DNA from 4 places in the Exiguobacterium sp. s102 genome. Region 3 is predicted to be linked to each of the others. Evidence: predicted binding sites of a transcription regulator. Region 3 holds the regulator's gene; each other region holds the start of a gene.

Region 1 (7,894 bases), on a different contig from region 3:
CGAGCTCATCGAGTTCGAGCATCATCATTGCTATATCCGACTCGCGATCGCCTAAATAGACAATCGTCCCGTACGTTTTCAATAACTGCTGCACATCATAAAGTGTTTTCATCATTCATTTTCTCCTTCACGAACACATTCAGTAAATCATACGTCGCTTGAAGTGACGCTTCATGCGTCCGTTCATACGAGTGACTCGATTCGATTCCTGGACCAAGCAGTCCATGACGGACGTCGTGCCCCGCACTGACGGCTGCTGAAGCGTCAGAACTGTAATATGGATAGATATCGACCTTATACGGAATCGAATGGCTTTGGGCAAGACGTGTGAACTGATGACGTAATGCAAGATCATACGGTCCTGAACTATCTTTCGCACAGATTGATACCGTATATTCATCCGAGTGTTGTCCTTCTCCTAATGCGCCCATATCGACTGCAATGTATTCTGCGACGTCTTCAGAAAAACCGGCATTCCCACCAAATCCGACTTCTTCATAATTTGAAATCAGAATTTGCGTCGTATGCGGTAATGTCTCGTTTTTCCACTCCTTGATCAGTTCAAGCAACAGGGCGACGGATGCTTTATCGTCCAGATGACGTGATTTGACGAAACCTGTTTCGGTATGAATAAATCGCGGATCGAACGTCACGATGTCACCGACTTCGATCCCTGCTACCCGTGTTTCCTCTGCCGTCGTTGACCGGATGTCGAGTCTCACTTCGATGTTCGTCGCATTTCGCTCTTCCGTGTTCGTCACGCGTGACGTATGGACGCTTGAGTGATGGAACAAAATCGTTCCTGAGACGGTCTGTCCGTCCATTTTATGGACGAGACAATTTTCACCTTCGATTGCCGTCCACGCATAACCGCCAAGTTGTGATAACGTCAGTCGACCTGTCGGCAAAATTTCTTTGACCATCGCCCCGAGCGTATCGACGTGTGCTGTCAACAAACGAATCCGTGAAGACTGTCCGGGCAACGTAGCGATCAATGCTCCTTTTTCTAACTTTTTATACGTAATTCCTTCTGCTTTAAATCGATTTTCTACATATGTAAGAGCATGCGCGGTAAATCCAGTCGGACTTGGGATTTCTACTAATTCACGAATCGTCTCAATCACAGCTTTCATCTTGTTCGCTCCTCGTTTGACGTCCTTTTTAAGGAAGGACGGCTTATTTTAATGAAATCGTTTCCTTCTTATGATACCAAATATCTCTCTCCAGTCGAAAAAGAATGCACAATCAAAAAAAGCGACCGCCTACTATGAAAAAAAGCCATAGCAACAGTTGCGCTACGACTTTCATCCTTTAAATGACTTCTTAACTCTTTCATTTAGACGTATTTTTTCATCCAAATGTCATCTCGATACGTCCCATCCTCTAGTTTGACCGAATCAGGGTCTTCTGCATATACTTCGAAACCAAGTGATTCATAGAGTTTTTGAGCAGCTTCATTTCCTGACAAGACGGCTAGAATGACTTGTTCGACTTCCGGAATTTGTTTCGCCTCTTCAATCAAGGCCTCCATTAGGGCGCGACCCGTGCCCCCACGATAATCCGGTGAGATATAGACACCAGAAATCATCGCCTTATGTGATTCCCGTGACAGTTCGTACGGTTTGACCTGACCAAATCCAAACAATGTATCTTCATCGAATATCCCGATCCAAACTTCATCAGACTCCGGATCTCCTTCTAGCCCCTCTTGAACTTCTTCGAGCGGCGTTTGTTGCTCATCGTCAAAAGAATGACCAAATGCATCCGGATGATTTTTTAGACCTTCGAGGCGTAAGCGCCAATACTGTTCTGCATCTTCCTTTGTTAACGTTCGAAATGTATACATGACTATCGTTTCTCCCCTTTGTGAGTTTTCTAATGTTTCTTAAGACATGAAAAACTCTTCTATCCCTAACATAACCTTTTTCTAGTAAAATAAAACCTAGTTTTCAGATTTTTTATCGCGTCCTTTTTTTAATCAAAAAATCGTACCCACTGAAACTCCGTTTGCCCGAGTTCAGTGGGTACGATTGACGCTTCCGATTTAACGTAAGACAGGTTCCATCGTTTGACGTAAAACTTCCGCCGAATGATGGAATTTTTTTAATTCCTCATCCGTCAGCGACACCTCGATGACTTCGCGCACACCTTGTCGGTTAATCACGGCAGGTACACCGATATGAATACCAGAAATCCCGTACTGTCCGTCAACGTGCGCTCCTACAGTCAACAAACAGTTCTCGTTCCCGAGAATCGCACGGACGATCCGAACGAGACCAAGTCCAATCGCATAGTATGTTGCACCTTTTCGTTCAATGATATGATAGGCTGCATCGCGTACATTGATATAGATTTGATCTAAATCTTTTTGAGAATAACGATCGTCTTCTGCAAGCAGTTCATCAATCGTTTTTCCATAGATTCTTGAGTTGCTCCAGGCAGCGAATTCCGTGTCGCCATGCTCACCTAAAATATAGGCGTGGGCGTTTCGTGAATCGATATTAAAGTATTCTCCTAACATTTGGCGCAAGCGTGCCGTATCGAGTACCGTTCCTGATCCGAAGACGCGTGACTTTGGTAAACCAGAATATTTCCATGCTAAATGTGCCATGATGTCAACGGGATTTGATGCAACGACGATGATGCCGTCAAATCCTGATTCCATGATTTGGCGCATCATTTCTTTCATGATTAAAGCATTTTTCGCAACGAGGTCAAGTCGTGTCTCACCCGGTTTTTGTGGTGCACCGGCCGTGATCACAATGACTTCGGCATCTTTACAATCCACGTAATCCCCTGCCCATATCCGCATCGGCGAAGAACTGAATGGCGTCCCGTGATTTAAATCCATCGCTTCCCCTTCAGCTTTTGCTTTATTCACATCAATGATGACAAGTTCTTCACAAAGTCCAGCTGTCGTCATTTGATACGCAAAACTTGATCCTACTGCCCCCGCACCAATTAACGCAACGCGTGTAACTTTAGCATGTAATTCCATCCGATATGTCCACCCTTCCAAACAAATTAAAAGTTTGTTAACTATATCACAATTAGATTGTAACATCTTTCACAAACTATTAAAGACTGTGTAAACGGTCACATTTTGTCTAATTTGTGTCAACAATATCCTAACATAAGGAAGTCAGGTACTTCACCTTCCATTACCACAATCGATACAACATGAAACCAATCAGCCCCGCTAGCGTACTGGACAAATAATTAACGGCGTCATTCCCTAGCCACTTCCACCCTCGGACATATTGTGTCGTAGTACCATGATGGATTTTTTTCTCGGTTTCTTTGCCACAAATCTGACAACGATACTTTCGTTGAACGGTAGCGCCTAACACCGTATCGAGAATACTGCCAAGGACACCTCCGGCCGCGACGATCAACCATTGCTTTACGGACAAATCGAATAGAATGTCACCCGCTGTCGCGATAAATAATGCACCGATGATTGTCGCGAGTGTCCCGAGTAAAGATACCCCGCCGCTCGTTCCTCGTAAGACCGGTTTAAACGTCCGGATTGAAATCGGTTCTTTTTTAGAAAGCGGACCAATCTCGGATGCCCATGTATCTGCATTCGAAGCAGCAATGACAATCAAGAAAACTAATAAAAAATCAAATTCATTTGTCAGTACAACGCCTATCGAAGCAAGCATAGCGGTTCCACCGTTGGCAAGTACTTGCCAACCATCTCGTGCACCATCCTTCTCGACGATTTGATCGACGGACTGCTTGCGTGCCTTACCGAGTTTTGATAACAGGCTAGAGCTACCGAAGAATAACAGTAACAGGACTAATCCTTCATAATCGAGCGCATAGACGACCGTGCTGCCGACAAGTATCGTCAACAATGCACCGCTTTTCGTTAATAATCCAAATTGATAGCCAGCATATCCGAGAGCTAAGCAGATGAATAGAAGAACAGTTAATGACATTGAATGACCTCATCTTCAGTGACAATTGTATCAACCGGGCGATCAAATGATTCTACTTCGAATCGTTCCACGACTTGAACGGCAAATGCAATCGAAAGCGTCGGACCTGAAAAATCAATCAACGCACGATCATAAAACCCACCGCCCCATCCTAAGCGATAGCCATTACGCATATAGGCACGACCCGGTACGATACAAAGATCAATCGTCGGCAATGCAATTTCAAAAGCAGTTGCATCCGGTTCAAAAATCCCCATCGAATTCTCAATCAGTCGACTGCTTGGCGAATGTTCAAAAAATCTCATTTCTTGACCGATGACCTTCGGAATGACGACACGTTTTCCATCCGCCCATGCTTGTTGAATGACTCGATCCGTTGAACATTCGTTTCGAAACGAGAGGGTCACCGCAATTGATGTCGCACTCATCCATTCTGGCAATACAAATAACTGCTCTGCAATTCGTCGTTCCCGCTCCTGCCGGTTTTCCAACTCGTTCAGTCGCTCACCGATTACCCGTCGCGCTGCTTTTTTATTCATATAGTATTCCCCCATTCACAAAAAAAGCCATCACACAAGGTGACGGCTTCCATCTCAATTATTTTACTTCACGGTGAAGTGTGTGCTTACGGAGACGTGGGTTGTATTTCTTCAACTCAAGACGCTCTGGGTTGTTACGCTTGTTCTTTTTAGTGATATAAGTACGGTCACCAGTTTCAGTGCAAGCCAAAGTAATTTTAACGCGCATGGGATTCCCTCCTATCTAGCTCTCAATGTATCAAGTGTTTTTGCTTTACATAAGGTTAAGCATACTCAAGTATCGTACCAAGAAAGGAACGGAATTGCAACTGTTCATCCGTTCTTTTTCTGAATCGCCAATTGTTCGTATGGTTTTTCAAGGTTCACTTGGAATTCAAGCGGTTTTTGAGCAACATGATAATCATTTTCGATTCCTTGTCGCGCTTCTTCACGTTCTAAATAAATCAATTGTGAATGACGAAGTGCTTCGCCCTCTAATCGTTTAATCGCAACAACTAAACCACCGCTACTCGCTGGAGAACGCTCACTCTCAAGATTGTACACATTGCTGACAAGCGGCAACTGGTTGATCTCAGCAAACGATTGAGCAGCCGACGCCGTCTCCATCGTAAAGTTATGGACAAGGCGGAATTCTACGATTTTATGCAGGGCTTGCGCTTGACGCAACACGGCAAGATTTAATCCGGCCAACTGATTGTAAGTCTGAACGAGCGGTAGACCCGTCATGCGGACGCCGTAAATATGAACGCCATCTTCAAATCGATAAGCCGTCTCATTTTCTGTGATGACATAGACATTTTCTCCCGCTCCTGCCAATCGCTTCGCAAACTCAGCAATTGGTCGGTTCGAATCTTGGTAATCTTTTGCGACGAGTAAAATCGCAGCATCGTTCCATGACGTTTCACGTTGCACCGCAACATAGTAGTCATGCGTCGTCAAATAGACGTCTGGTTCGATGTCTGTATCCGCTAAGAAGGGATATTCGGCATAACGCGTTTCAAGCCAGTCGGTCGTTAATTCTCCAGCGTCAAGTAACCGCTCCGTTTCTTCAAATCGCTTAATATGTTCACGGAATCGATTCGCCGCATATTGTGCCGTCGTCTGTCCATCGAGAATGAACGGCCAGTCGCTCGAAACCGCGAGCAAGTATTCACGAATCAATTGACGTTTTGCTTTGACCGTCAAACCATCTTGATGACGATTACGCGCCATGACACCGGCTAATCGTTTTTCAAGTTGATGCAAGTGACGAATCATCCAGTCGTTCCGTTCATTGATCCACACATCCGCATACCCTTTCCGGCCCCATGTCCCCATTGCGACGTGCACCGTCTCGATGTCGCCAAAATGACGCTCGAGGAACATTGTAGGTGAAATCGATTCGACCCCAACATCTTCAAGTCGTTCCATGGCTTTACCAAGGAAGTCCGGTCCCTCAAACCACCAATGACCAAATAATTCCGCGTCAAATGGTGCTGTGACAAGAAACGGCGGGAAGTCTTGTCCACTGTGCTGGTCAAGATGCTCCGCCAATGCTTCCGCAAAGTCAGCTGCATGCTCATCCGTTTGTTTCCAAGCCCAGTCGCGGACATAAAAAGCCTTTTGATCGGACTCTCCTGTAACACGATGTAATTTTAAGCCCGTATCGTAGCGGAGTCCTTCAGGATGCATGAATTCTGCAATTTGGTCCCACTCCCGATCATAGGCAAGATCGCGGTAAAATTCACGATAGTTCGGGTGTCCCGGATAACCAATGACAGAACTCCAAATGCGTCCAGAAATGATTTGATCGCGCGGAAACAGTGCAACACCATGTGGCGAATAGACCGGTGCGCCGATGCCGTGTTCCGGAGCAGGATCAGCGTTTAAGATGGAATGTTCGTCTACGAATGTATAACGAATCCCCTCTTCGTACATGATTTTATCAAGACCTGGTGTGTAAGCACATTCCGGCATCCATAGCCCCGTCGGACGGAATCCATAATGACGTTCGAAACAGTTTAATCCAGTTTGAATCTCTGACCGGGCAGCTTGCTCTGATAACATATGCGGACTGAAACCATGCGTTGCCGTACAGGTCATCAATTCAAGGTAACCCGCTTCTTTATAATGACGGAAGGCATGGTTTAAATCCCGATCCCAATGTTCGAATGTATTTTTTAAGTCACGGTACCGTTCTTTGTAGAAAAGCAGGGCATCCCGTTCTTCCGCCACTAAATCGCGGTCAAGTTCTTGATCAATTAAGCGTAATGTATCATCTAAATGCTCTACATAACGTTCTTGAATCAGTGAATCCGCAAGCATTTCAATGACGGGTGGAGAAATACTAATCGTCCATCCGAGCGGACGCTCCAGACGATCAATTTCCCATAATAACGGAATATACGTTTCTGAAATCGCTTCGTACATCCAACGCTCTTCTAGACGATGAGCTTCCTGATGACGAATATAAGGTAAATGGGCATGTAAAACGAGTGAAAAATAGCCTTTGCGCATGTTTTCTCTTCCTCTCCTTCTTTCTATCTTTTAGCTCAACGAATTCGGTCGAAATAAGAATACGGTCGTAAAACTTCTACCCATTCCGGTTGCTCGACTTCTCCATTTTGCCAACGAGCGACGACTTCAGCGAATCGCCCTTCAACGACAGGTTCGTCACGCGGCGTCTCGACCGGCTTCGAACGTAGTACCGGAACAAAGTCACCATCAATCGTTTGAATTCCCCATTCGATGATGTATGTAGTGTTTGGGGATAACGGACGAACGAACCAAGAGTTCGTCATTTCCGGCAGTTCAAATTGATACGTCCGGTTCGCTTCACCTTTTTCATACTCGACTAACGTCACATCAATGATTCGAAGTTCTTTACGGAATGAATCGAACGCTGCATGGTAATGCGTCTCTAACATTTTACGAGATAACTCCGAGAGCTCCCAGTACACGTACAATGCCGTCGGCGATTGAACGATGGCATGCATGATGTCATCTTCATAGTGCGTCGCCATCCCGAATGCATCCCGTTCAAGCGATGGTATGGCGATGACAGCAGGAACGATTTCATTCGCAGCCACTTTCATCGATGGAGTGGCTTTCTGTTGTTTTTTAGGAGCTGCTGTTTTTTTGTCCGTTGGTTCTGAAAGTGATTTTCGGTACTTACTCCACGCATATTTCACTTTCCCTTCCGTCGACTCTAATTTCTCAGCGATTTGTTTTGTCGTCAGTCCTTGTTCTTTTAATTTTATGATTTTATCAAGCATTACCTATCACCTCTTTATCTTTATTCACTTCTTTCCTATTCTACAAACTTGTTTCAAATTCCTTTACGAAAAAAAGTAGGTCGAGGATTTTCCTCGTACCTACTCAAGTTAGTTATTTAAGTCGTAGTGTTTCCCTTTTTCGAGATAGATGAGGTGC
Region 2 (7,894 bases), on a different contig from region 3:
CGATCTCGAGATGCTCCGCTACGTCGGAACAGGCATCGCGATGGGCAATGGATTAGACGAAACAAAAGCCGCCGCCGACTTCGTCACGAAACACATTCTTGAAGACGGCATCGCGCACGGTTTAAAAAAATTCCAATTAATTTAAAAGGGATACAAAAAAAGCTGAGGAGATCCCTCAGCTTTTTACTTTATGGATGGCTCGTTCGAGACGATCCAAATCTTCGTTTTCTCCAATAACGACAAGGTAGTCGCCCTTTTCAATGACTTCATCAGCTTGTAACGAAATCATGACATTTTCTCCCCGTTTGATGGCGACGACGTTCGCGCCGTACTTACTTCGTAAATCAAGATCAATCAATGTTTTGTTTGCCATGCGATCGCTGACCTTGATTTCAACGATTGAGAATTCTTGAGACAGGTCAAGATAATCCAAAATATTCGAACTCATCAGGCCGTTCGCAATCCTAACCCCCATGTCACGTTCCGGGTGGACAATGAAGTCAGCACCGATTTTCCGCAATACTTTTTCATGGTAATCGTTCGTCGCTTTGACAGTGATTGATTTAACACCGAGTTCCTTTAAAATCAACGTTGTCAAAATCGAAGCTTGAATGTTTTCCCCAATCGCAACGATGACGTGATCAAAGTTTCGAATTCCAAGACTTTTCAATACGTTCTCATCCGTCGTATCGGCGATGACGGAATGTGTCGCAATGCCCATGTATTCATTGACACGTTCTTCATCGGAATCAATCGCTAGAACGTCATACCCATTCTTCGATAATTCACGGACGATCGAACCACCAAAACGCCCCAAACCAATTACTGCAAACTCTCCATTCATGTTCAACTCTCCTTCAGATTTCGCTTCGTCAGTAGTAGTGTACCCGATTCCTTCTTAAAATACTATAAACGCCTTCACAGTGCGTGAAGGCGTTTAAGATCTCGCTATTTTTTTACTTTTTCGCCTCTGACATAATCGTTATCAAACAGGAACAATCGTAAAATCAGATAGAGTGCCGGAATCAATAATAATAGTCCGAAGATAAAGACTACGACAAGCGACGTCGCCATTGTTTCGTTAACGACCGCTTTATTGATATCGATGTACGGATATAAGATATACGGTAAATGAGTATAGCCGTATCCGAACCATGCAACTCCGTATTGAGCCATGACAGCGATAAAGGCAATTCCATAATTCCGCTTCAGGTAGACGAGTGCGACTGCAACACAGAAAAACACAAAACTTGCTGCGAACCACCACCAGTTACCATTCAAAATGTTTTCATAATGCCATGCAGCTTGATTCTTTAAACCAAAGAAAACAAGTCCACAGACGATGATCGTTGGAATGCTCCAAAAGAGCGCCCATTTCCGAATCAAGTCACTCGCCCCTACGTCTCGCGCCTTATCTGCGTAGAACAACAGGAACATCGCACTAATATAAAGGACAGAGACAATCGCAAGTGCTACGACTGACCAGGAATAAAAGTTCGTAAACAATTTCGTCCCTAAAAACTCAACCGTTTCATTCGTTTTACGAATAAAGCCACCTTGACTAATCGTCAACGTCGTCGACATCGCAGCCGGAATCAAGAGCCCCGTCGCACCATAGAGAAACGTATAGAACATACTATCGTTCGAACCGTAGTTCGCAAAGGCATAAAAGCTACCGCGAATCGCAATCAGAACGAGTACGATTGATGCAGGCACGAGAAGTGCCGTTCCATAGTAATAAGCTGTGTCCGGGAAAAACCCGACGAGACCAACAAAGAAGAAAACGAAGAAAACGTTCGTCACTTCCCAAACGGGCGAAAGGTAACGTAAAATCAATCGATTCGTCAAATGATCTCGTTTTGTATATTTCGAGTAAAATGCGTAAAATCCAGCACCGAAGTCAATTGAGGCAACGATGAGATATCCATAGAGGAACGTCCAAAGTACGGTTATTCCTAGTGTTTGAATGTCCAACTCGTTCCCTCCTTATTCTTTATCGTCCGCAAACATCGCTTCACCGCGAGTATGGTGATCGTCTGCGAGTTCTTTACCGACAGGATTATTCTTAAACATACGGAGCAATACGACTGTACAAATCGTACCAAGTAAGAGGTACAACATGCTGAATAGAATCAGCATCGGTCCGACTGCAGTAGATGTCGTCGCTGCGTCAGCCGTTCTCATAATACCATATAGCGTCCATGGTTGACGCCCGATTTCCGCGTACATCCAACCTGCTTCAATCGAAACGATGGCAAGTGGTCCACCAATGAAAATACCGCGCAGTAACCATTTATTATACGGGTTCAACTTCTTCAGTCGGAATGCGAGTATGAACAAGGCGGAAATCGCTGCTAAATACATCCCGATCGATACCATGATATCGAAGAAATAGTGGACGAATAACGGCGCTTGGTCTTCTTTCGCAAATTCATTTAGACCGATGACTTCTGTATCTGGTGCTCCACCTGCAAGAATTGACAAGGCGTATGGAATCTTAACCGCACCTTTGATGTCATAACTACCATCTTCTTGTTCATCCAAAATCCCACCGAAAATCAATTCTGCTTCATTTGTCGTTTCAAAATGCCACTCCGCTGCTGCTAATTTTTCAGGTTGATATTTCGCAAGATACTTTCCTGAAAAATCACCGACGAGCGCTGTCGAGAAGGCGAAAATCAATCCAGCCATGACTGTCAGACGAAGTGCCTTTTTGTGATACGCCGTCTCGGCTGCGGACAGTGTTTTCTTGCGCAATAGATGGAACGCAGCAATTGCTGCTAAGATGAACGCAACCGTCAAGTAAGCAGATACAATAACGTGTGTCGCTTTTGTTGGCGTTGCCGTATTGAACATCGCTTTTAACGGTTCGATTTGTGTTAACGTTCCGTTGACAATTTTAAAACCTTCCGGAGAATTCATGAACGAGTTAACTGTCGTGATGAAGAAGGCTGACGCCGTTGCCCCGATGACGACCGGAATCCCGATTAACCAGTGTAACCATGGATTTTTAAAGCGATCCCATGTGTACAAGTAAATCCCAAGGAAGATCGCTTCAAAGAAGAAGGCGAACGTTTCCATGAAGAGCGGCAAAGCAATCGTCTGTCCGGCTACTTGCATTAATGAAGGCCATAAGAGCGATAATTGTAATCCGATTGCCGTCCCCGTAACGACTCCGACCGCTACCGTTACGATATAACCGCGCGTCCAACGTCGTGCTAAAAGAATATAATCTGGATCTTTTCGTTTAATTCCAATGTACTCGGCTGCGAGTACCATCAACGGAACTCCTACACCAATCGTTGCAAAAATGATGTGAAATGCTAATGTGAGCCCTGTCAATAATCGACTGAGCATAACTGGATCATTGAACATGTGTGTGCCCCCCTCTTCCTAAACGTACTTCTATATATGTTTATATCCGTATCATAGAGAACATAATCATTTGTGTCTGTTCTAAATGTTTGATGTAACAAATTGTTCACATCTATTCGTGATTTTCTTCACAAAACGTTCGAAAACTAGATGATCTCGCTAAATGAAAACCCTTTACTTCGATTTGAGGCGAAGTAAAGGGCATTTCTACAGTCTTTTTACGATTCATTCAGTTTACACATATTCACGGAAGTAATGATCCAGTAAATTAATCACAAATGGGATCGCCTCTTCATCCGGATTCAACGTCGGCTGATGTAAACCGGACGTTGGATTATCGATTCCAAGCCAAAACATCATGCCTGGGACTTCTTTTAACATGAATCCAAAGTCTTCACCCGTCATCGCAGCGTCGCATTCAACATAATTTGCATTCATCTTAACGAATGAAGAAAATTTATCGACGACGTTTTGATCATTCACGACTTCGTAATAGCGGTTTCCAAATTGCAAATCAATTTTCACGCCAAATGACGCTTCAATTCCACGAACGATGTCACGTACCCGTTCTTCTAATTTTTCCATATCAGTACCGTTCAACGCACGCATCGTTCCATCTAGCACAGCTCGACCGGCAATAACATTTTCACGAATCCCCGCATCGACCTTGCCAATCGTGATGACACTACAATTCATCGGATTGATTGATCGACTGACGATTGTTTGCAACTGCATGATGAGTGCAGCCTGAGCAACGACCGTATCGACCGTCAAGTGTGGAAATGCAGCATGACCACTTTGACCATAAATCGTGATGTGAACTTCCCGCGCACTGGCAAATAATACGCCAGGACGACTCGCAATTGTCCCGACCGGATATTCAGGTGCCACATGGAGACCATACATTTCACTCGGACGATATTTTTCGAATAATGGACTTTTAATCATCGGTTCCGCTCCACCCGGACCTTCTTCTGCCGGTTGGAATAAGAAGACGACGTCATCCATGATCGGTAACTCGACAAGACGACGAAGCAGACCTAACGCAATTGACGCATGGACGTCATGCCCACAGGCGTGCATCATTCCCGGATGCTCCGAACCAAAAGGAAGACCCGTCGCTTCTTCGATCGGCAAACCATCGATATCTGCGCGGTAACCGATTGTTCGATTTCCGGTCAACCCTTTAACACGAACGAAAACACCTGTTTCAAACGTATCGTAGCTGACGCGGTCTTCAGGATAAGAGCGAATCTGATTTAAAATAAAGGCTTGCGTCTTGAACTCCTTGAATCCTAATTCAGGTATTTTATGAAGTTCTCTTCGCATTTCAATCGCGTATTCCATCTGACTGACTTCCCCCTTCTTCTTTTACGATGTCCCAAAAGGCTTGGACTTGTTTTAACTCAAGCATGGATTCCGTCGATAAAATCCATGTATCGCGTTTCAGTACTTTACCCGAAGACGTCTTCAACGGAATCTGCATCACTTCGCTCGATTCTTGAATCGTTGACTCTGGTAAAATCGCGAATCCAATGCCGTGTAACGCCATTTGTTTACAAGTTTCGATTTGGTCGACGACGAGCGTCCGCGCAGGCGGACTTGAAAAACGATCCTGCCACCACTCGAGTATTTCTTGATAGTACGTCGAATCACTTTTGAACTGAATGAATGGTCGGTCCGTCTTACGCAACTGTTCAAGCGTCGTCAACTCACTATCAACAAGATAGAGCGGGTCTGAGAACAACCGTTCCTTGACGCCCTTCCAGTCCGGATTACCTCGAATGATGCCGATATGAAAATGTTCTTCGAGCATATGCCGCATCATTTCACTCGACCACCCTGTTACGAGTTGGACGCGTACATGCGGGTAACGTTCCACGAAACGTTTCAACACGCGTGGCAACCAATATTGACCCATGATGGAGGCGACAGCAATCCGAAGGGTCCCGTAGACTGCCCCTTCTTCGGCAGTCAGTTCACTTTTCAGTTCTAATTCTTTTCGATTCATTTCTTTTGCGAGCCCAATGACTTTTTCTCCTTGGGGCGTAATGCTTAATCCACGGGAAGAACGAATGAACAACTTCGTCGCCCACCTGCGCTCAATCGCAACCAATCGTTGACTGAGTGCCGGCTGCGAGACGAAAAGACGTTCGGCTGCTCTTCGCATATTCAGCTCTTCCGATAAAGTTATCAACATTTCCATTTCCGACACTTGCAATGTAAGATTCGACTCCTCATGATATAAGATGGCATTAGTTTAACACGTTAGGAAGGAAGGTACATATGTCACGCTATCATTTTATGTTAATCGTCTCAACGATTGCGACCTTAGGAAGTCTGTACTTCAGTGAAGTTCGCGGTTTCATCCCTTGTCCACTTTGTTGGTGGCAACGCTTGTTCATGTATACGACGGCATTTTATTTAATCATTACACTCTTTCGGAATCGCCCCGTCGATGCTCTTTTCGTTCGACTATATGTTGGAATCGGTTGGGCAGTTGCTGCCTATCACGTTGTTCTCGAACGCCTCCCGGATGGCGAGGCACTCTGTACGAATGGTTGCCTGATTCAATGGGTCAACTACTTCGGTTTTTTGACAATCCCAATGATGAGTTTAATCGCCTTCACCCTCTTATTGATCCTTGCCTTTTACCCGAATAAACAAAGTGCATAAGTTGCAGATATCTGTTCAAACAAATGCGTCACGTAGAACTCACTACAAAAATTAACGCACAGGAAACCCGAGCGATTCCATTTCGATAACAGGAATGCTCGGGTTTTTCATTTCCTTCCGATGCCGATACTATGCTTGACCGTTTCACTGCCACTCCCTCGACACCGCGTAGGCACTTGAAAAAGATAATTCCGATAACTGACCTTCTCCTTCACACCAATCACCTACGAAAGCAATCGACGTATCCGCTTCCAAAAAGCAAGGCAACGGCCTTTGTCCCATCTTCCATTTGATTTCTTGAACGATTGCGCGTTTCATCGTCCGCTCTGTCACAAGGCGATCTCGCCACCCTGGATAGTGGTGATCTAATAAGTCATGGGCGTGCTGTACTTTTTCTTCAATATATGTCGCTTGACTGACCTGTTTATGATCAAGATATGCGACGACTTGTAAGACTTGTCCCTCTTTCGGAGAAATGCTTGCATCATAGTGTGACAAATCCGTGACGAAGACTTGATGGTCTCGATCGAATACATAAGAAAAAGGAGTATCAATGTAAGGACTGATTCCGACATCATAGACTAGGGCTTCGGCTGGTTCAAACTGCGCGTATGGTTCAATAAAGTGCTGGATCGATAATGGTAATGCAACTTTACGCATCTCGCGAGGAGGTATCGCGAGAATTACACGCTTAGCCGACCATTCATTTTTTTGGCGATCGCGTAATCGATAACCTCCCCTACTTTGTTCAATCGCTGTAATCTTGGTTTTCCGATGGATTTCTCCCCCGTAGTCCGTCAAAACGCGTTCGAGTTCATCAATTAAGGTTTGCCAACCTCCAGCAATATATGAAACCGGTTTGCGCGTACGAAATAGTTTCCGGTAATACGCAAAATAGACAGATGACGGAATATTTTCGGGTTCGGAAGTGAAAAAATTACTCGAAGCTAAATCGAGCATTAACCTTGAGACATCGTCTTCGACCTTTTCTTGGACCAACCAGTCCCCAATTGAAACTTCCGACTCTCCACGTTCGAGTGACAGTAGTGTTTTAACGACCGCCCATGTGAAACGCACCTTATCGGTTCCTTCCACTAGTTCTGTCTTCAACAGGCCGAGTGCATTCGCAGGAGCCGCAGTCAAATGTCCAGCAAACTCATATTTCGCCTTAGAAGAAGAAAAATCGAGCCATGTCACATTAAGCTTCAATTGTTTAATTAATGAACGGAGTGCTGATTGGTCACGCCCATAAACAGCATGCGCTCCATAATTGAACGTAAATCCTTTAAGCACTTGCGAAGTTGCCCTCCCCCCCAGTAAACCGGCATCGTACAGATGAATTTCCTTTCCTTGATCCGCGAGAAGTGCTGCCACTGATAAACCAGCTAACCCACCACCGACGACTGCAATCTTTTCCACTCGACGCACCTCCTTTTAAGCATCAATTCCCTTTTCTTGATTCTTTTCCCGATTCCAAACAAAAAAAACGACACCCCTAAAGGATGTCGTTTCAGCGTGTAGACAAACTATTAAAAAGCGTAAACATACGGTATCGAGATGCAATCCGTTCGCGCTTCCCTGTCTCGCCTCGTCTTCAAAGCGATTCGAGACGGATTGCGCTCTAAACCGTCTCCACGCCTGGCTTTTTGGTCACGGTATTAGCTAAAAAGCGTCATGTTTCGTTGACTCCTACGGGAAAAAGTGCGTTTTTAACGCACTTTCAGAGGCAGACAAGACCCTGCTCGTTGTCCGTAAGGACCAAGGAGCAACGGCTTGCGCCTCGCCCGAGGAAAGCAACGAATAAAGACGCTTTTTCTCCTGATAGCACTTTGTCTACAGTCTG
Region 3 (7,894 bases):
TAAAAAGAGAAATACAAACAATACCAGTCCAAACAAGACCGTTTGAATGTAACGTGCCTGTTTTGAAAATCGGATATAATCCATTTTCCGCTCGCGTTGCATGCTCTCCATCGTCTGCCTCCTCGTTACATCCCGATTCCTTCGCCCGTCGGATGACGGTGTTCGATTCCTTTTCGGTCCGGTGTCTCAAGCAAATCCATTTTATCGAGCTTCGTTACCGTCCGGTCCGTCCACTTTTGAAATTGCAGCATCCCTGAAATCCACAACATTAGCGGAAACAGATAGCCCCACTGTCCAAGGTGCGGGGCGACAACTGCGGCACCCGCAATAAAGACCGCTTCGAGTAAAGTGATCCCACCGAACAGCAGACCAAGTGGTCGCGCCTGTACCTTCGACCGAACTAACAGAACGGATTGGATCACTCGCTGCATGCCATTATAGGCGAGTAACGGCGTAAGAATCAAAAATCCAACTGCTGAATCCGTCAGGTGCCCGCTTCCGGAGAAGAACAGCACCGCAAAAAATACGCCCGCAATTACATACGTCCGGATTTGCCGGCTGATTTTTGTCCATTTTTGATACGTGCTTAAAGTGTTTCTCATCCGTTCACTCCTCTTGTGTGTTTCGCTTACTTACGGTAACGTTCAATCTCACGCATCGTGACGAATGCCGGATCCAGTTGTTTCGCTTGTTTGTTCAATCGGGACACAATCAAATAGGCGACGATGATCGACACAAGAAAGACCGTAAAAGAAATACCGGCGTATTGTGGAAAAATAGTCCCCACATAAAGTGGAAGGATCGGGATGAACGAACCGATCATCGACACACGTGCCACTTTCAAGACCGTCTTTCTATAGACGTCCTTCGCGAGGCGTTGCTTTAAAACCTGTAGGCGAATGACTTCTCTCACTGCAGCACCTAACGCCAGTAAAGAGAGTGCGAACGTTGTAAATAAACCCGTTTGTCGCAAGCTCGGGATGAACCAAAACAGGACTCCAATCAAAAGTAAGGGAATTAACACCCCCATCTGGACTTTCTTAATCGGCGCTGCCAACAGCTGGAGCCGTGTATGTTTTTCAATCAATGTACTCACCCTGTCACTCCTCCACTTCTTTAACATTCGCATGAATTTCTTTATCACTGACGAAGTCGGGATCGCCTGACCGGGCAATCTTTTTAAACAACCAGTCCGTAACGTAATAGACCGGTGCGAGGATGATCAGCATCCAAAGGGCAATTTTCCAGATCGACATCTCTTTCGTCTCAAGTATCACGGTGTACAGCGAACCGTACAAGACGAATTGAATCCCGAGCCACAGCAACGATTGGTTCATCACTTGGTCGCTTGAGAGATAGCGCGCCAGGATTTTTCGTTTTTCGAGTCGAAACGGGAGATCAAACACGAGAAAGACAAGCGGTAACAGACTCAAGTACATGGTCGTGCTGAAGATTTCCGTAAACGTTCCTGCTGTCGCCATCAAGGCAGCGATGACCCAACTTTTATTCTGCAATTGATTTTTTTCGATATAAGCAACCGTCAACGCCTGTAATCGTTCCTCGCGGAGCGTTTGTTCCATCCTGAAATGCCCTCCCTCGTTTCAACTGTCTATACTGTCATATACTTACAGTTTACCAGTTATGTTTCAAAAAAAAAGAAACTTCCTTAAAAAAGGAGTTTCTAGGCTGAAACTTGAATGATGAGATAGATGACGCTATACGCAACAATTGCTAACGGAATCAGTGCCACACCAATCAACCAACCGTTCTTATCACGGATTCCGAGATACAGAACAAGACAGCCGACGATGAAGGCAATTAACGTCGTAAATGGATTCATAATGCTTCCCCCTCTTGATTACCTATTAAGAAATTTCCCATTCCCTCAAAAGGATAAACACAGAAAACGACTTCAATCGGTTCATCAACATCATCCAGGCTGTAAGCTTCTGTTTTGCCGCCACCACTATAACAAAAAACACCACTCGGCAAATGCCAAGTGATGTACATATGGAGACTATCGGGCTCGAACCGACGACCTTTTGGCTGCCAGCCAAACGCTCTCCCAGCTGAGCTAAGCCCCCTCATATTCTTGTAATCAGTATAAACCATATCGATTCACTTTTTCAATATAAAAAGAGCGCTTCCAAACAAAAACCTCTCCGTCGCCGAAACGACCGAGAGGAGACTGTTACTTATTCAACTCACGCATCAAATCCGCTTGCCGTTCAAGCTCCGCCTGTTGCTCAAGAATCAGTACTTTTTTGTACGTCCGGGCTGAAATCATGATGCTGATTTCATAGAGGACGAACAACGGTACCGAAATCATCAGATGTGACGTCACATCCGGTGGTGAGATTAAAGCCGCGATGACAAACAGCGCAAAGTACGCATATTTCCGATTTTTCCGCATGAACAATGGCGTCACGAGTCCAAGACGAGTCAAGAACATCGTCACGACCGGCAGTTGGAACAAGATACCGAACGGAATCGTCAGCCGTATTAAGAAACTGAAATAGTTTTCGACCCCGATGACTTGCTCGATGCCGAGCTCTTGCCCAAGTTCCGTCGATACTTTGAGTAGAAACGGAAGTAACCAAAAATAAGAGAACGCGATTCCGGACAAAAATAAGAAAAACGTGACCGGAATATACGTCAAGGTCGCTTTCTGTTCCTGTTCGAATAAACCGGGTCGGATGAACGCCCATAGCTGGTACATCCAAAATGGTGAAGCCAGGACGACCGCGATGATGAACGCTAAATTCAAGTACAACATCAGGGGATCGGCCACATTAAAGGCATTCAATCCGATGCCGAGCTCTTTCAGGTCCGACTGCAGAAAACGCACGAGCGGTCGGACGAGCGGAAAGGCCGCGGCGAACAAGACGACGACGATGATGAGTGACCAGACGATCCGCTTGCGCAACTCGTCTAGATGCGATGTCACACTCTGTTCTTGATCAATCGCCATAATTTAATCACTTCTCTTTCGATTCATCCTTGTTGTCTTTATCATCGTCCATGATGCCGTGTGTCGCACTCTTGAACTCTTTTAACGTCTGACCGGCAGCACGACCGAGCTCCGGTAATTTTTTCGGTCCGAAGATGATCAACGCGACGGCACCGATCAAGGCGATGCTCCCCGGTCCGATGAACGCGATGGTTGATGGAATAAGGTTTTCCATTATGATTTCACTCCTTCAGCTGATTGCGAATAATGCTTCATGAAATAAACTAGTGACTGCAACTCGATCGACAAATCGATGTGATGGACCCGAACATGGGCCGGTACGTTCAACCGCGCCGGTGTAAAGTTCAGGATTCCGGTCACACCATACTCAACTAACTCATCCGCTACTGACTGTGCGAACTGGGATGGGACCGTCAAGATGGCGACATCAACCTTGTTCGCTTCGATTTGCTCTTTCATGTCAGAGACATGATAGATAGGAACGTCTTGCGTCGTTGTTCCGACCTTGTTTTCGTCCGCATCAAACGCAACGACTATCCGAGTACTATTATTCTTTAAAAAGTTATAATTTGCAAACGCCGTTCCGAGATGTCCGACCCCGACAAGTGCCACATTCGTGACTTCATCCTGATTCAGTGTCTTTCGGAAAAACGTCAATAGATGTTGTACGTTGTAACCGTATCCTTTTTTCCCTAACGCCCCAAAGTAGGAAAAATCGCGGCGGATCGTCGCTGAATCGACTTTGACCGCTTCACTGAGCTCTGCTGAAGAGACGCGCAGCTTGCCTGAGTTATAAAGACTCTGAATGAAACGATAATATAACGGCAGTCGTTTCGCCGTCGCTTGTGGTATTTTTGTGTCTGGCCCATTCATACTGCAGTTCCCCCTTCGGCCACGTTCTGACGTGGCACCCAAATCAATGCAAAGAATTCTATTCTCTTTGATTGTAAACCACTTCACATAGACTAACAAATAATATATTCCACGGGACTCCTGCGTTTTTTTCATGATAGACTAAAGGGTGGAAGGATGGATGTTTTTATGATTCTCTTACAAGTGAACCAACTATCAAAATCATTCGGTGTTGAGCCGATTTTAGACAATATTAAACTCGAAGTGCAGGAGCGGGACCGGATTGCGCTCGTCGGACGAAATGGTGCCGGAAAATCGACACTTTTAAAAATCATCGCCGGAGAGCTCAGTCATGACTCTGGTGAGATCATGAAGAGTAAGGAAGTGAAAATCGGTTACCTCGCCCAGGACAGTGGTCTTGAGTCGAATGAAACGATTTGGAATGAAATGTTGACCGTGTTCGAACACCTGCAAGAGCAGGAACGTTCGCTCCGTCGGATGGAGATTGAGATGGGGATGGACCATATCTTGAATGATGCTGTTGCTTACGACCGTCTGTTGAAAACATACGATCAGGCACAACATGACTTCTCGGACGCCGGCGGCTATCAGTTCGAAGCCAACATCCGCTCCGTCCTGCACGGGATGCGTTTTTATCCGGACGATTATTCACGCCGGATCCAGACGCTATCCGGTGGACAACGGACGCGACTCGCACTGGCGAAGATGTTGCTTCAGGCACCTGAGCTGTTGATTCTTGATGAGCCGACGAACCACCTCGACATCGATACACTCTCTTGGCTCGAAAGTTACCTGGCTGGTTACCGTGGAGCGGTCTTGATCGTCTCCCACGATCGTTACTTCCTCGACCAGGTCGTCAACGTCGTCTATGAATTGTCACGGAACGTCTGCCGGAAGTTTACCGGCAACTACACGAAGTACTTGGAACAAAAGGCAGCACTGTATGAACAAGAGATGAAGCAGTTCGAACAGCAACAGGAAGACATCGCGAAGATGCAAGACTTCATCCAGCGTAACATCGCACGGGCGACGACGACGAAACGCGCACAAAGCGTCCGCAAACGTCTTGAAAAAGTCGACCGGATTGATCGTCCGGATGGGGATGAACGCAGCACCGTCCTGTCGTTCCCGATTGAAAAACAAAGTGGGAACGATGTGTTACAAGTCACGCAACTCGCGGTCGGCTATGAAGAAGCCGTCTCAAAAGGCATCACGTTCCGATTACAACGCGGCGAATCCCTCGCCCTCGTTGGTCCGAACGGAATCGGAAAATCAACGTTACTGAAAGTTCTTGTCAACCGGATTAAACCGTTATTCGGTGAACATCGTTTCGGGACCGGCGTTTCTGTCGGCTACTACGATCAGGAGCAGGCCGAGCTCAACGACCGCAACCGGGTCATCGATGAAATTTGGAACGAGTGGCCGTTGATGCGGGAACAACAAGTCCGGTCCGTCCTCGGTCAATTCCTGTTCAGTGGTGATGATGTCTTTAAACTTGTCCACGAATTATCCGGCGGCGAGCGCGGACGCCTCGCCCTCGCGAAGTTAAAATTACGCAAAACGAACGTCCTCATTCTCGATGAGCCGACCAATCACCTCGATCTTGATTCGAAGATGGTGCTTGAGAACGCACTTGTCGACTATGAAGGCACGCTCCTGTTCGTCTCCCACGACCGTTACTTCATCGACCGGGTTGCGACACGCGTCATCGAGATGAATCCGGACGGTGTGACGGATTATCTCGGCGACTACTCTTACTATATGGAGAAGAAGGCCGAGAAAGAAGAAATCGCCCGCCTCGAAGCAGAGGAAGAAAAAGCAATCAAAGTCGCTGCTTCGAAAAGCATCGACAAAGATGCGCAAAAAGAAGAACGAAAAAAGAAACAACAGCTCGAACAACTCGAACAAGACATTGAACGGTTGGAAACACGATCAACTGAAATCGAACAACTGCTTTGCGAACCGGAAGTCTTCAACGATATTCCGAAGGCGACGGCGCTGTCGGCAGAACGGGATCAGATTGATACGGACCTCCTCGAACTGATGGAACGATGGGAGAGTTTCCACTAATGCGCTCGAAAAGTTATGTCATCAACCTCGTTCAAGGATTATTGTCCGGGGTGCTCTATTTCGTTCCGATGTATGCCGACTACGTGTCGGCCTTCATCCGGCCGGATGCCTTTAATGCCGTCGTCCTGTTGTTCATCCTCATCTCGTGCATGATCGGCCTCGTGATTAAGACGTGGAGTGGTCTCTTCATCAGCCTCTTATCCGGATTAATCTGTACGTTGCTGACGACCCAGATGTTCGTTGAACTGAATGACCCGTTAATCATCAGCTATTACGGAGCCGTTTCACCGCTCGTCGCCTTTTTGATCAGCTGTCTCGGCATTTGGGCACTGGCGATTCTCTTTTTTTTACTCGATGGTTTCCAGTACGAAAAACGTCACCATGCAGAGTAACTTCTTCAGTTGTCCGACATAAAAACGCACTTTTTCCCGTAGGAGTCAACGAAACGTGACGCTTTTTAGACTGTAGACGGTTTAGAGCGCAATCCGTCTCGAATCGCTTTTAAAGCGAAAAGCAATCGGTCGCGACCCTGCAGCTCTGCTGTAGCGGCGCGGAAGATTGCCGCTTTGAAGACGAGGCGAGACAGGGAAGCGTGAACTGACAGCATCCTCATGTAAAATTTTCGTGATTTATAAGAGTTTGGCTATACGCTGAAGGCACGTCCCGCGTTCGGGACGTGCCTTTTTGCTTCTAAAAAATACTAGTCCTACTCGTCGATCCGCCTTCAGCTCGTCGGTCGGGCAATCGTAAAGATGTCTCCGACTTTCGCATAGTCGTTACCTGCGAGACGGGCGATCGCTTTTAAACCATCCGGATCAATCCGGAACGACTCGACGAGTTCATCCGCGACGTGATACCGGACGATCTCCCCAATCAAGAGGTTGGCCCCTTCGAGTTCGAGATGATTCGTCAGCTTCAATTCAAAGCGGATCTTCGCTTCTGCGACAGCCGGAACATCGATCAAATCACTATCGACTAACGTCAAATTCGTCCGTTCGAGTTCACTTTCACCATATGCGAGTGGTGCCGCGGTTTCATTGACTGCCTCGACGATTTCTTCACTGACGATATGGATGACGTATTCCTGATTCAGCAAGATGTTTTTTGCGGTATCCTTTTGCCCTTGCTCCGTCTGCTGGACGGCGATGACCAGTTGCGGCGGGTTGCTTGAAGCGACCGTGAAAAAGGAAAATGGCGCCGCATTGACGACTCCATCTGCACCTTTGGTCGTCACGAACGCGATGGGTCGAGGAATGATGCTGCCGATCAACAATTTATAGTTTTCTTTTGGACTTAAGTCTGCTGCATCAAATTTCATAAAAACCGTCCTTTTCGATCACCCGATAAGTGCTGCGAGTGAATAGTCTCCAGCTCCGATCATCGCAACGCCTAAGGCGATGACGATCAGTGCCATGTTGTATTCGTACCCGTTTTGCGTCACCCAGTAACCATTCGTCCCATGCACTTTGACGATTGCGACGATCATCGAACCGATGATCAGGAGGGCTGCAATCCACAGGAATAATCCACCGGCGAATAATAATCCTCCGACCAGTTCAGCAATCCCTGCCATCAGTGCAAGTGTTTTCCCTGGCTTCATCCCGATGGACTCAAACCAACCGCCTGTCCCTGCGATACCATGTCCACCGAACCATCCAAATAATTTTTGTGTTCCGTGTGCCGCAAATGTTAAGCCGATAATCAACCGAATCAGAAATAATCCTAAATCCATCATGTATAAAACTCCTTTTACTTAATGTTTTTTAATTACTATTAGTAACTTAATATCGATACTAAACTATCACTTACTAAAAGTAAATAGATTTGTTTTCGTTATTTTTATTACTATAAGTAAAATAATTCGTATTTTAGCGTCAAAGTGGGTATACTACATATATAAGAAAGGATGAGCGCTGATGGAGAATACACTAATTCCGACGGCCCTTTGTCCGAAAGTCGAACATGCCTTTGAAATATTGG
Region 4 (7,894 bases), on a different contig from region 3:
GGTATTGATAATGATTTGACGGGGCAGGAGTTGCTCGTACTGCAAGGAAAGTTGTTCGGTTTTTCCCAAGAGAAAGCAGTCGAACGAGCCCATGAATTATTGGAGCTTGTTGGTTTAGCAGAAGATGGCAAACGCCGGTCCGGGACGTATTCCGGCGGGATGAAGCGGCGGCTCGACTTGGCACTGACGCTCGTTCACCAACCGACCGTCCTGTTTCTCGATGAACCGACGACGGGTCTTGATCCGGCAAGCCGGTTACAGATTTGGACGGAAGTCCGGCGCTTGAATGAAGAATACGGGACGACGATTTTCTTGACGACACAATACTTGGAAGAAGCGGATCAGCTGGCGGACCGGATCGCGATCATCAATGACGGCAAGTTGATCGCTGAAGGAACAGCGGCAGAACTGAAAGCGATGAACGGAGCTGAACGAATTGAAGTTGTCCTTGAAGACGAATCCGCCAGTGAAGCGTTTCGAGCGGCATTTTCGGGACGGATTGAAAAAGAGACCGTTCTCCTGCCGTCAGATGGAACAGAGACGCTCAAACAAGTCGTCCGCTATTTGGATGATCACCAGCTGACGGCACGCTCGCTCGTCGTCAAACAGCCGTCACTCGATGATGTGTTTATTCAGTTGACCGGTCAAGCGTATAAGGAGGACAAGTGACATGTGGCGGGAAACCTTGATTTTGACAAAACGCAGTTTACTCGTGACGTTACGGAATCCATTCTCATTCATCCCGAATTTAATCATCAGCGTCTTTTTCCTGCTCGTCTATACGAGCGGATTATCCGGCATCTCGAGCTTACCCCAGTTCGGGGGCGTCGATTATTTGAACTTCATCTTACCCGTCTCAATCGTCTCCGGTGCCGTCGGTGGAGCAGGGGGCGCGGGACAAGCCCTCGTCAAGGATATCGAAAGCGGGTATTTTGCACGGCTGCTGTTGACACCGGTTTCGCGGACAGCAATCGTCCTCGGACCGATGCTTGCCGGGATGTTACAATTGTTCGTTCAGACGTTGTTAATCTTCGGCATGGGCTTTTTACTTGGATTATCGATTCCTGCTGGAGCTGCAGGTTTTTTCTTGACGATTGTCCTTGCGCTTGGCTTCGGACTTGCCTTTGCCGGCTATTCGGTCGGGGTCGCCCTGAAAACACGCAATGCACAGGCCGCACAAGCCGGAACGTTGTTGTTCTTCCCATTGATTTTCTTATCGACGACGTTCGTCCCGAAAGAGTTGATTGAAGCGGAATGGTTAAAAATCGCGGCGACACTCAATCCGACGACCTACATCATGGAAGGGATGCGTGCCGTTTTATTACGTGAGACGATTGACTGGAGTATCTATACGCAAGGGGTGCTTGTCGCGGCCGTTCTCAGTCTTGCGATGGTCGTGTTTGCGGCACTGAATGCACGGGGAGCATTAAAAAAATGACACAAACAAGCACCTGTCAGAGGACGATTGTCCGTTCTTTGACAGGTGCTTTCGTTACGCGTCAAAAATCATATCACTTAAAGCACCTGTATAAAGACGTGTATCTGTCGTCAACACAATTTGATTCTTTCGCATCTTGATGGTTCCGGACAAGCATTCATCCTGCTCCGACATGAAGGACATCCGTCCTTGCTCGACATACCGTTTTCCTTGTTGCTGTAAGACGTGGGTCTGCGTATTATCCGTCGAGACGAGATAGTCCTTATAAATAGCAAAATCTGTGAACGGCCGTTTCGGTGCGTGGAACGCCTGACTCGTTCCTCCTTGCAGTTGAACGATCCGGTAGTCGGAGTAATAAAAGAACCAGACATCATTCGCAGACGAGACGTTCATTGCATAACAGTCATCGATGGGATAGTCGCGATTTTTAAAGACGACTTTCCCCTGGTCGTTAAAAGCGACGAGGCCGAACGACCCAACTGAATTGGTCGCGGCGTCAGCAAAGACGCCTTCATCGAAATAACTGACCCAAATGTGGTCACGCTCATCGACTTGGACATTTTGAATTCCGTCGTCTAGACAATAACTGTTAATCAGATGACCGACTTGATCGTAAATAAAAGCATTTGGTAACCATGATCCGTCGACATCGTCATCACAACGCGAGGCGACGAGCAGGATCCGTCCGTCGGAAAACGATTCGACATAACTGAATTCAACGTCTTCCTGGGCGATGATGATCGTATTGCGCCACTGGTCATGAATCCGATGGACATGCAAGAAAGGGCGGTGTCGTTTTTCATCGTAGATTTGTTCGACGAGTAGAATATGACCGGCAATCGTCAGTCCCGTCGCGATATGCGTTCCACGGATATGTGAGGCAGTGACACGATCCAGATGCATGGTTACGGTTTTTGATGTCTCCAATAGAAATCACTCCTTTTAAAAAAAGCCTGTCGCAGTAGGACAGGCTGTAAACGGATTACGTCGTACGTTGGCGTTTCTTGAGGGCGACGTACAAGACGATCATGACGACCGCTGCGATTAAGATGCCGTTCGTATAGGGAGCGGCGACGCCTTTAATCGAGCGCCAGTTCGTTCCGAGTGTCTCACCGAGATAGAGAAATAAAATCGACCACGGGATGATTGCGAGAATCGTGTAGATTGAGAACTTTGTTTGATCCATTTTGGCGAGACCTGCCGGAATGGAGATCGCATGGCGGACGACGGGGATGAATCGTGCCCCGAAAATGACCCCTTGTCCGTATTTGACGAACCAACGTTCTGCGAGATCAAGATGGTGTTCCGTGATCAATACATATTTTCCGTACTTCAAGATGAGGGGACGACCGCCGTAGCGGGCGAACCAGTACAAAAACAATTGCGAGAACAATCCACCGATGACGGCGGCGACGATAGCGAGTGGCCAGCCGATCGTCCCTTGAGAAATCATGAACCCACCATAGGATAAGACGATCTCACTCGGGATGATTTCAATCATCAAGCCAAGCGCGATTCCGACATAACCTAAGTCGGCTAAATATAGTAAGACGGTATTGACGACGCTAGATAACACGTTCCACACTCCTTTAATTGCACTTCATCCCTTCATTTTAGAGAAGTCCACGCAAAATGGAAAGAAAAAAATCACCCCGTCGTTAAAACGAGATGATTTCTTCATTAAAGAATGACAGCAGCAATCGTACCGAAAATCAGCAATGGTAAGTTGTAGTGTAAAAATGTCGGAATGACCGTTTCACGCATGTGATCGTGTTGTCCGTCAGCATTCAATCCGCTCGTCGGTCCGAGTGTCGAATCACTTGCCGGACTACCGGCGTCACCGAGTGCACCGGCTGTACCGATGATGGCAATCGTCGCCTCGAGACTGAATCCGTACTGGATGCAAAGCGGCACGAAGATGGCGGCGATGACCGGAATCGTCGAGAAACTTGAACCGATTCCGACAGTGACAAGTAATCCAATCAATAGCATGACGAAGGCAGCGACGAGCTGCGAATCGCCCATTAACGATTTTGAGTTTTCAACGAGTGGTTCGATATCACCTGTCTCACGTAAAACGTTTGAGAAGCCATTCGCTGAAATCATGACGAATCCGATGAACGACATCATCCGCATACCGCGTGTGATGACATCGTCTGCTTCGCTGAAGCGGACGAGTCGTAACACGAGGAAGAGCAGGAGGCCGGTCGTCGCGGCGATGATCATCGATTCCGTCGTCAATTGGACGACGAGCGTCGCGATGACGACAATTGAACTCAGTAATAATTTGGATTTCGTGACGACAGGAATCTCGTAATCGTCCGGTGCGATGTTCCGCATCTCATATTCACGCGGTTTCCGGTAATTGTATAAACCGAGTAACAATCCGAACAACATCCCGAGCGCCGGAATCGCCATCGCTTTGATGACTGATGCGCCAGCGGTGTCCATCCCGTTTTCTTGTAAGTTCGGTAACAGAATCTGATTGAGATAGATATCACCGAAACCGATTGGTAAAAACATATACGGTGTGACGAGACCAAACGTCATGATGATGGCCATCCGGCGCCGGTCAATTTTCAAATCATTAAACAGACCGAGTAATGGCGGGATGATGATCGGAATGAAGGCGATGTGAATCGGCAAGACGTTTTGTGAACTGATTGCGAGTAATAAAATCGCGAACATGATGAACCCTTTTAACTTCTTGACCGACGTCGCATCGGCACTTCCTTTTGAGCGAGCAATCAAGCTATGTGCGAGGGCGTCCGGCAAACCTGTTTTCGACAGGGCGACGGCGAACGCACCAAGCAAGGCATAACTGAGGGCAATTTCTGCGCCGGCTCCAAGACCGCCTGAGAAACTTTCGATCGTTTTCGTTAAACCAAGACCGCCGAGTAAACCACCGGCGAGAGCGCTGATGACCATCGCGAGGACGATGTGGACACGGAAGATGGCTAAGACAAATAAAAGGATAACGGCTAAAACAACAGCATTGAACATAACTATAAAACCACGCTTTCTTTTGGTATCACTGTACTATACTAAAGTATCATACAGACCGTTCTTTTTGCTGTCAAGAAAAAAACATAAAAAGGCACGACCGGTGTCGGTCGTACCTTCTTTCTACTATATAAGGACAAGTTTAGCAATCGACGCGGTCGAGTTTCCCTGTTCCCGGGTCGATGACGAGCCCGTGGACGTTCGTGCCCGGTGGTAATAATGGATGGTTTTTAATCAGACCGACGGAATGACTGACGTTTTCTTCGACTGACGTGAACCCGCGTAACCATTGCTTCAAGTCGACGCCGGATGCTTCGAGTGTCTTTAGGACTTGTTGATTGATGCCGCGTCCTTCCATCTCGGCAATCATGTTTGCCGGATCGATCGTACTCATGCCGCAGTCGTGGTGACCGATGACGATGACTTCTTCCGCCCCGAGTGCGTACAAGGCGACGAGGATCGAGCGCATGACGGAACCGAATGGGTGTGACAGAACGGCCCCTGCATTTTTAATGATCTTCGCATCGCCGTTTTTTAGACCGAGCGCGTGCGGGAGGAGTTCCGTCAAGCGGGCATCCATACACGTTAAGATCACGACCTTTTTATCAGGGAATTTATCCGAGATGAATTGTTCGTATTGTTTTTCTTCGACGAATTGTTCGTTGAACGCAAGCATTTGATTGACGATTGTCATGAAACTTCCTCCTTCAAAACAAATAAATATGTATCTTTTAATAGATTACACGATGTTTTGTCCGTCAGACAAGCAAAGAAAATAGGTGCTGTGAGAAAAGTCACAGGCAAGGGATTCAAAAAGGATGCCTTGTCCGACAACACCTTTTGAGAATGAGAACGTTTTCAATGATGTGAAATAGTTCACAGGATGGTCATGCACAAATCATCAAAAAGGCGGTATGATTGATTTGTGAAGGAAAGCACAAACTATTGAATATCAGCTTGGCATTCCTAACATTTAGTAGGGAAATGCAGACTCAGATTCGTTCCAAAATAGGGAGGAAACCTAACATGGCTGTCAAAGAAAAAATCAAACAAGACGTATCACCTGTCGAACAAACGATCAATAAAATCGTTGCAAAAGGTCAAACCGCATTACAGGAATTATTAACATTTGATCAAGAGAAAATCGATACGATTGTCCGTGACATGGCGCTTGCCGGTCTCGAACGTCACGTTGAACTGGCACGACTCGCCGTTGAAGAAACAGGACGTGGTGTCTTTGAAGATAAAATGATTAAAAATATGTTTGCGACGGAATATATCTATAACAGTCTCCGTGATGAAAAAACGGTCGGCGTCTTAGAAGAAGATGTTCAAAACGGCATCACCTATATCGCAGAACCGGTCGGTGTCGTCTGTGGCGTCACACCTGTGACGAATCCGACATCAACGACGATGTTCAAAGCGTTGATCGCGATTAAAACACGAAACCCGATTGTGTTCGCCTTCCACCCGTCAGCGCAAAACTGCTCACTCGAAGCAGCGAAAACGTTACGTGACGCGGCTGTCAAAGCCGGCGCACCGCGTGACTGTATCCAGTGGGTCGAACAACCGTCACTCGAAGCAACAAAAGTCTTGATGAACCACACGGATATCGCGATGGTCCTTGCGACCGGCGGAGCCGGCATGGTCAAATCAGCCTATTCAACAGGAAAACCGGCACTCGGTGTCGGACCGGGGAACGTCCCGTGCTACATCGAAAAAACAGCAAAAATCAAACGTGCCGTCAGTGACCTTGTCCTCTCCAAAACGTTTGATAACGGCATGATTTGTGCATCGGAGCAAGCGGTCATCATCGATCAGGAAATCTACGCGGAAGTCCGGGCGGAGATGGAAGCACTCGGTTGCTACTTCTGTACAGCAGATGAGAAAAAACGTCTCGAAGCGCTCGTCATCAAAACCGATACATGTGCCGTCAATGCCGACATCGTCGGGAAACCGGCAACCTGGATCGCAGCAAAAGCCGGCATCGACGTTCCGAGCAACACCGTCATGCTCGTCGCAGAACTTGAAAAAGTCGGCTCAGAAGAACCACTCTCACACGAAAAACTAAGCCCTGTCCTTGGTGCGTATAGCGTCCAGTCAACGGAAGATGCGTTCCATGTCGCCGAACGGATGCTTGAAATCGGTGGCCTCGGTCATACGGCAGTCATCCACACGACGAATGACGACTTGATGACGGCATTCGGAATGCGGATGAAAGCCTGCCGGATTCTCGTCAACAGCCCGTCAGCACACGGTGGGATTGGTGATCTGTATAACGAATTGACACCATCACTGACACTCGGTTGCGGCTCTTACGGGAAAAACTCCGTCTCTGAAAACGTAACGGCGAAACATCTACTCAATGTCAAGAAGGTGGCGAGACGACGCGTGAACATGCAGTGGTTCAAAGTACCGGAAAAGATTTTCTTTGAAAAAAATTCAGTCCAATACTTGAAATCGATTCAAGATGTCTCACGTGCGTTGATCGTCACCGATCAAGCGATGGTCGAGTTCGGCTACGCGGATAAAGTCATCCGCAACTTACCGGCAGGCGTCAGCTACCGGATCTTCGACCAAGTCGAACCGGATCCATCGGTTGCAACGGTTCAGACAGGAGCGCAAGCGATGCGCGACTTCAAACCGGACTTGATCATCGCCCTCGGTGGCGGATCAGCGATGGATGCAGCGAAAGGCATGTGGCTCTTCTACGAGCAACCGAACGAAACGTTCTCGAACTTACGTCAAAAGTTCCTCGATATCCGGAAACGGGCCTATAAATTCCCGGCGCTCGGTAACAAAGCGAAGTTCGTCGCGATTCCGACGACGTCCGGAACAGGATCTGAAGTCACACCGTTTACCGTCATCACGGACAAAGAGAAAAACGTCAAGTATCCGATTGCTGACTATGCATTAACACCAGACGTCGCAATCATCGATCCGGAATTCGTCATGACGGTCCCGGCATCAATCACGGCAGACACCGGAATGGACGTCTTGACACATGCGACAGAGGCCTTCGTCTCCGTCCTCGCGAACGACTATACGGATGGACTGGCGCTAAAAGCGATCAAGATGATCTTCGACTACTTGCCACGCGCTTATGCGAATGGTGACGATGCCGAAGCACGCGAAAAAGTTCACAATGCGTCAACGATGGCCGGAATGGCGTTTGCCAATGCCTTCCTCGGGATTAACCACTCGATCGCGCACAAAATCGGTGGGGAGTTCCACACGCCACACGGTCGGACGAATGCGATTCTGATGCCACACGTCATCCGCTACAATGCAGCGAAACCGACGAAACTCGCTTCGTTCCCGAAATATGAATCATTTATCGCTGATGAACGGTACGCAGAAATCGCGCGTTATCTCGGACTACCGGCAGCGACAACGGAACAAGGTGTCGAATCACTAATCCAAGCGATCACAGAACTCGGACAACAGTTGAAC

Evidence for each region. The regulator Rex, encoded in region 3, represses fermentation and respiration genes when NADH is low (regulators of the CRP and FNR family bind a similar motif). The targets are predictions, from matches to a motif close to TTGTGAAATATTTCACAA.
Region 1: the regulator Rex is predicted to act here: its motif matches at 3,033-3,050, upstream of KNQ02_RS06085 (L-lactate dehydrogenase).
Region 2: the regulator Rex is predicted to act here: its motif matches at 3,492-3,509, upstream of KNQ02_RS03070 (cytochrome ubiquinol oxidase subunit I).
Region 4: the regulator Rex is predicted to act here: its motif matches at 5,306-5,323, upstream of adhE (bifunctional acetaldehyde-CoA/alcohol dehydrogenase).

Annotation. Positions count from the first base shown of each region.
Region 1 covers NZ_JACSML010000002.1:220,978-228,871, reverse strand. Annotated here, with positions in the region: gene KNQ02_RS06100 (YqgQ family protein) at 1-112, opposite strand, end outside; gene KNQ02_RS06095 (M42 family metallopeptidase) at 96-1,133, opposite strand; gene KNQ02_RS06090 (GNAT family N-acetyltransferase) at 1,337-1,846, opposite strand; gene KNQ02_RS06085 (L-lactate dehydrogenase) at 2,045-2,998, opposite strand; gene KNQ02_RS06080 (DUF92 domain-containing protein) at 3,162-3,944, opposite strand; gene KNQ02_RS06075 (5-formyltetrahydrofolate cyclo-ligase) at 3,935-4,483, opposite strand; gene rpmG (50S ribosomal protein L33) at 4,542-4,691, opposite strand; gene KNQ02_RS06065 (glycoside hydrolase family 57 protein) at 4,796-6,979, opposite strand; gene KNQ02_RS06060 (DUF4912 domain-containing protein) at 7,015-7,737, opposite strand; gene phoU (phosphate signaling complex protein PhoU) at 7,846-7,894, opposite strand, start outside.
Region 2 covers NZ_JACSML010000001.1:635,225-643,118, reverse strand. Annotated here, with positions in the region: gene KNQ02_RS03085 (Cof-type HAD-IIB family hydrolase) at 1-145, shown strand, start outside; gene KNQ02_RS03080 (potassium channel family protein) at 176-844, opposite strand; gene KNQ02_RS03075 (cytochrome d ubiquinol oxidase subunit II) at 949-1,974, opposite strand; gene KNQ02_RS03070 (cytochrome ubiquinol oxidase subunit I) at 1,987-3,375, opposite strand; gene KNQ02_RS03065 (N-acetyldiaminopimelate deacetylase) at 3,610-4,722, opposite strand; gene KNQ02_RS03060 (transcriptional regulator CcpC) at 4,706-5,596, opposite strand; gene KNQ02_RS03055 (disulfide bond formation protein B) at 5,662-6,051, shown strand; gene KNQ02_RS03050 (FAD-dependent oxidoreductase) at 6,196-7,470, opposite strand.
Region 3 covers NZ_JACSML010000007.1:115,543-123,436, forward strand. Annotated here, with positions in the region: gene KNQ02_RS14165 (hypothetical protein) at 1-111, opposite strand, end outside; gene KNQ02_RS14170 (hypothetical protein) at 126-602, opposite strand; gene KNQ02_RS14175 (hypothetical protein) at 629-1,096, opposite strand; gene KNQ02_RS14180 (hypothetical protein) at 1,101-1,580, opposite strand; gene KNQ02_RS14185 (hypothetical protein) at 1,682-1,840, opposite strand; tRNA gene KNQ02_RS14190 (tRNA-Ala) at 2,012-2,084, opposite strand; gene tatC (twin-arginine translocase subunit TatC) at 2,192-2,971, opposite strand; gene KNQ02_RS14200 (twin-arginine translocase TatA/TatE family subunit) at 2,979-3,185, opposite strand; gene KNQ02_RS14205 (redox-sensing transcriptional repressor Rex) at 3,185-3,844, opposite strand; gene KNQ02_RS14210 (ABC-F family ATP-binding cassette domain-containing protein) at 4,013-5,914, shown strand; gene KNQ02_RS14215 (hypothetical protein) at 5,914-6,306, shown strand; gene KNQ02_RS14220 (hypothetical protein) at 6,372-6,521, opposite strand; gene KNQ02_RS14225 (flavin reductase family protein) at 6,639-7,232, opposite strand; gene KNQ02_RS14230 (DoxX family protein) at 7,251-7,649, opposite strand; gene KNQ02_RS14235 (winged helix-turn-helix transcriptional regulator) at 7,831-7,894, shown strand, end outside.
Region 4 covers NZ_JACSML010000002.1:595,231-603,124, forward strand. Annotated here, with positions in the region: gene KNQ02_RS08055 (ATP-binding cassette domain-containing protein) at 1-669, shown strand, start outside; gene KNQ02_RS08060 (ABC transporter permease) at 671-1,438, shown strand; gene KNQ02_RS08065 (hypothetical protein) at 1,493-2,365, opposite strand; gene uptA (undecaprenyl phosphate transporter UptA) at 2,421-3,014, opposite strand; gene KNQ02_RS08075 (Na+/H+ antiporter family protein) at 3,119-4,441, opposite strand; gene KNQ02_RS08080 (beta-class carbonic anhydrase) at 4,584-5,135, opposite strand; gene adhE (bifunctional acetaldehyde-CoA/alcohol dehydrogenase) at 5,468-7,894, shown strand, end outside.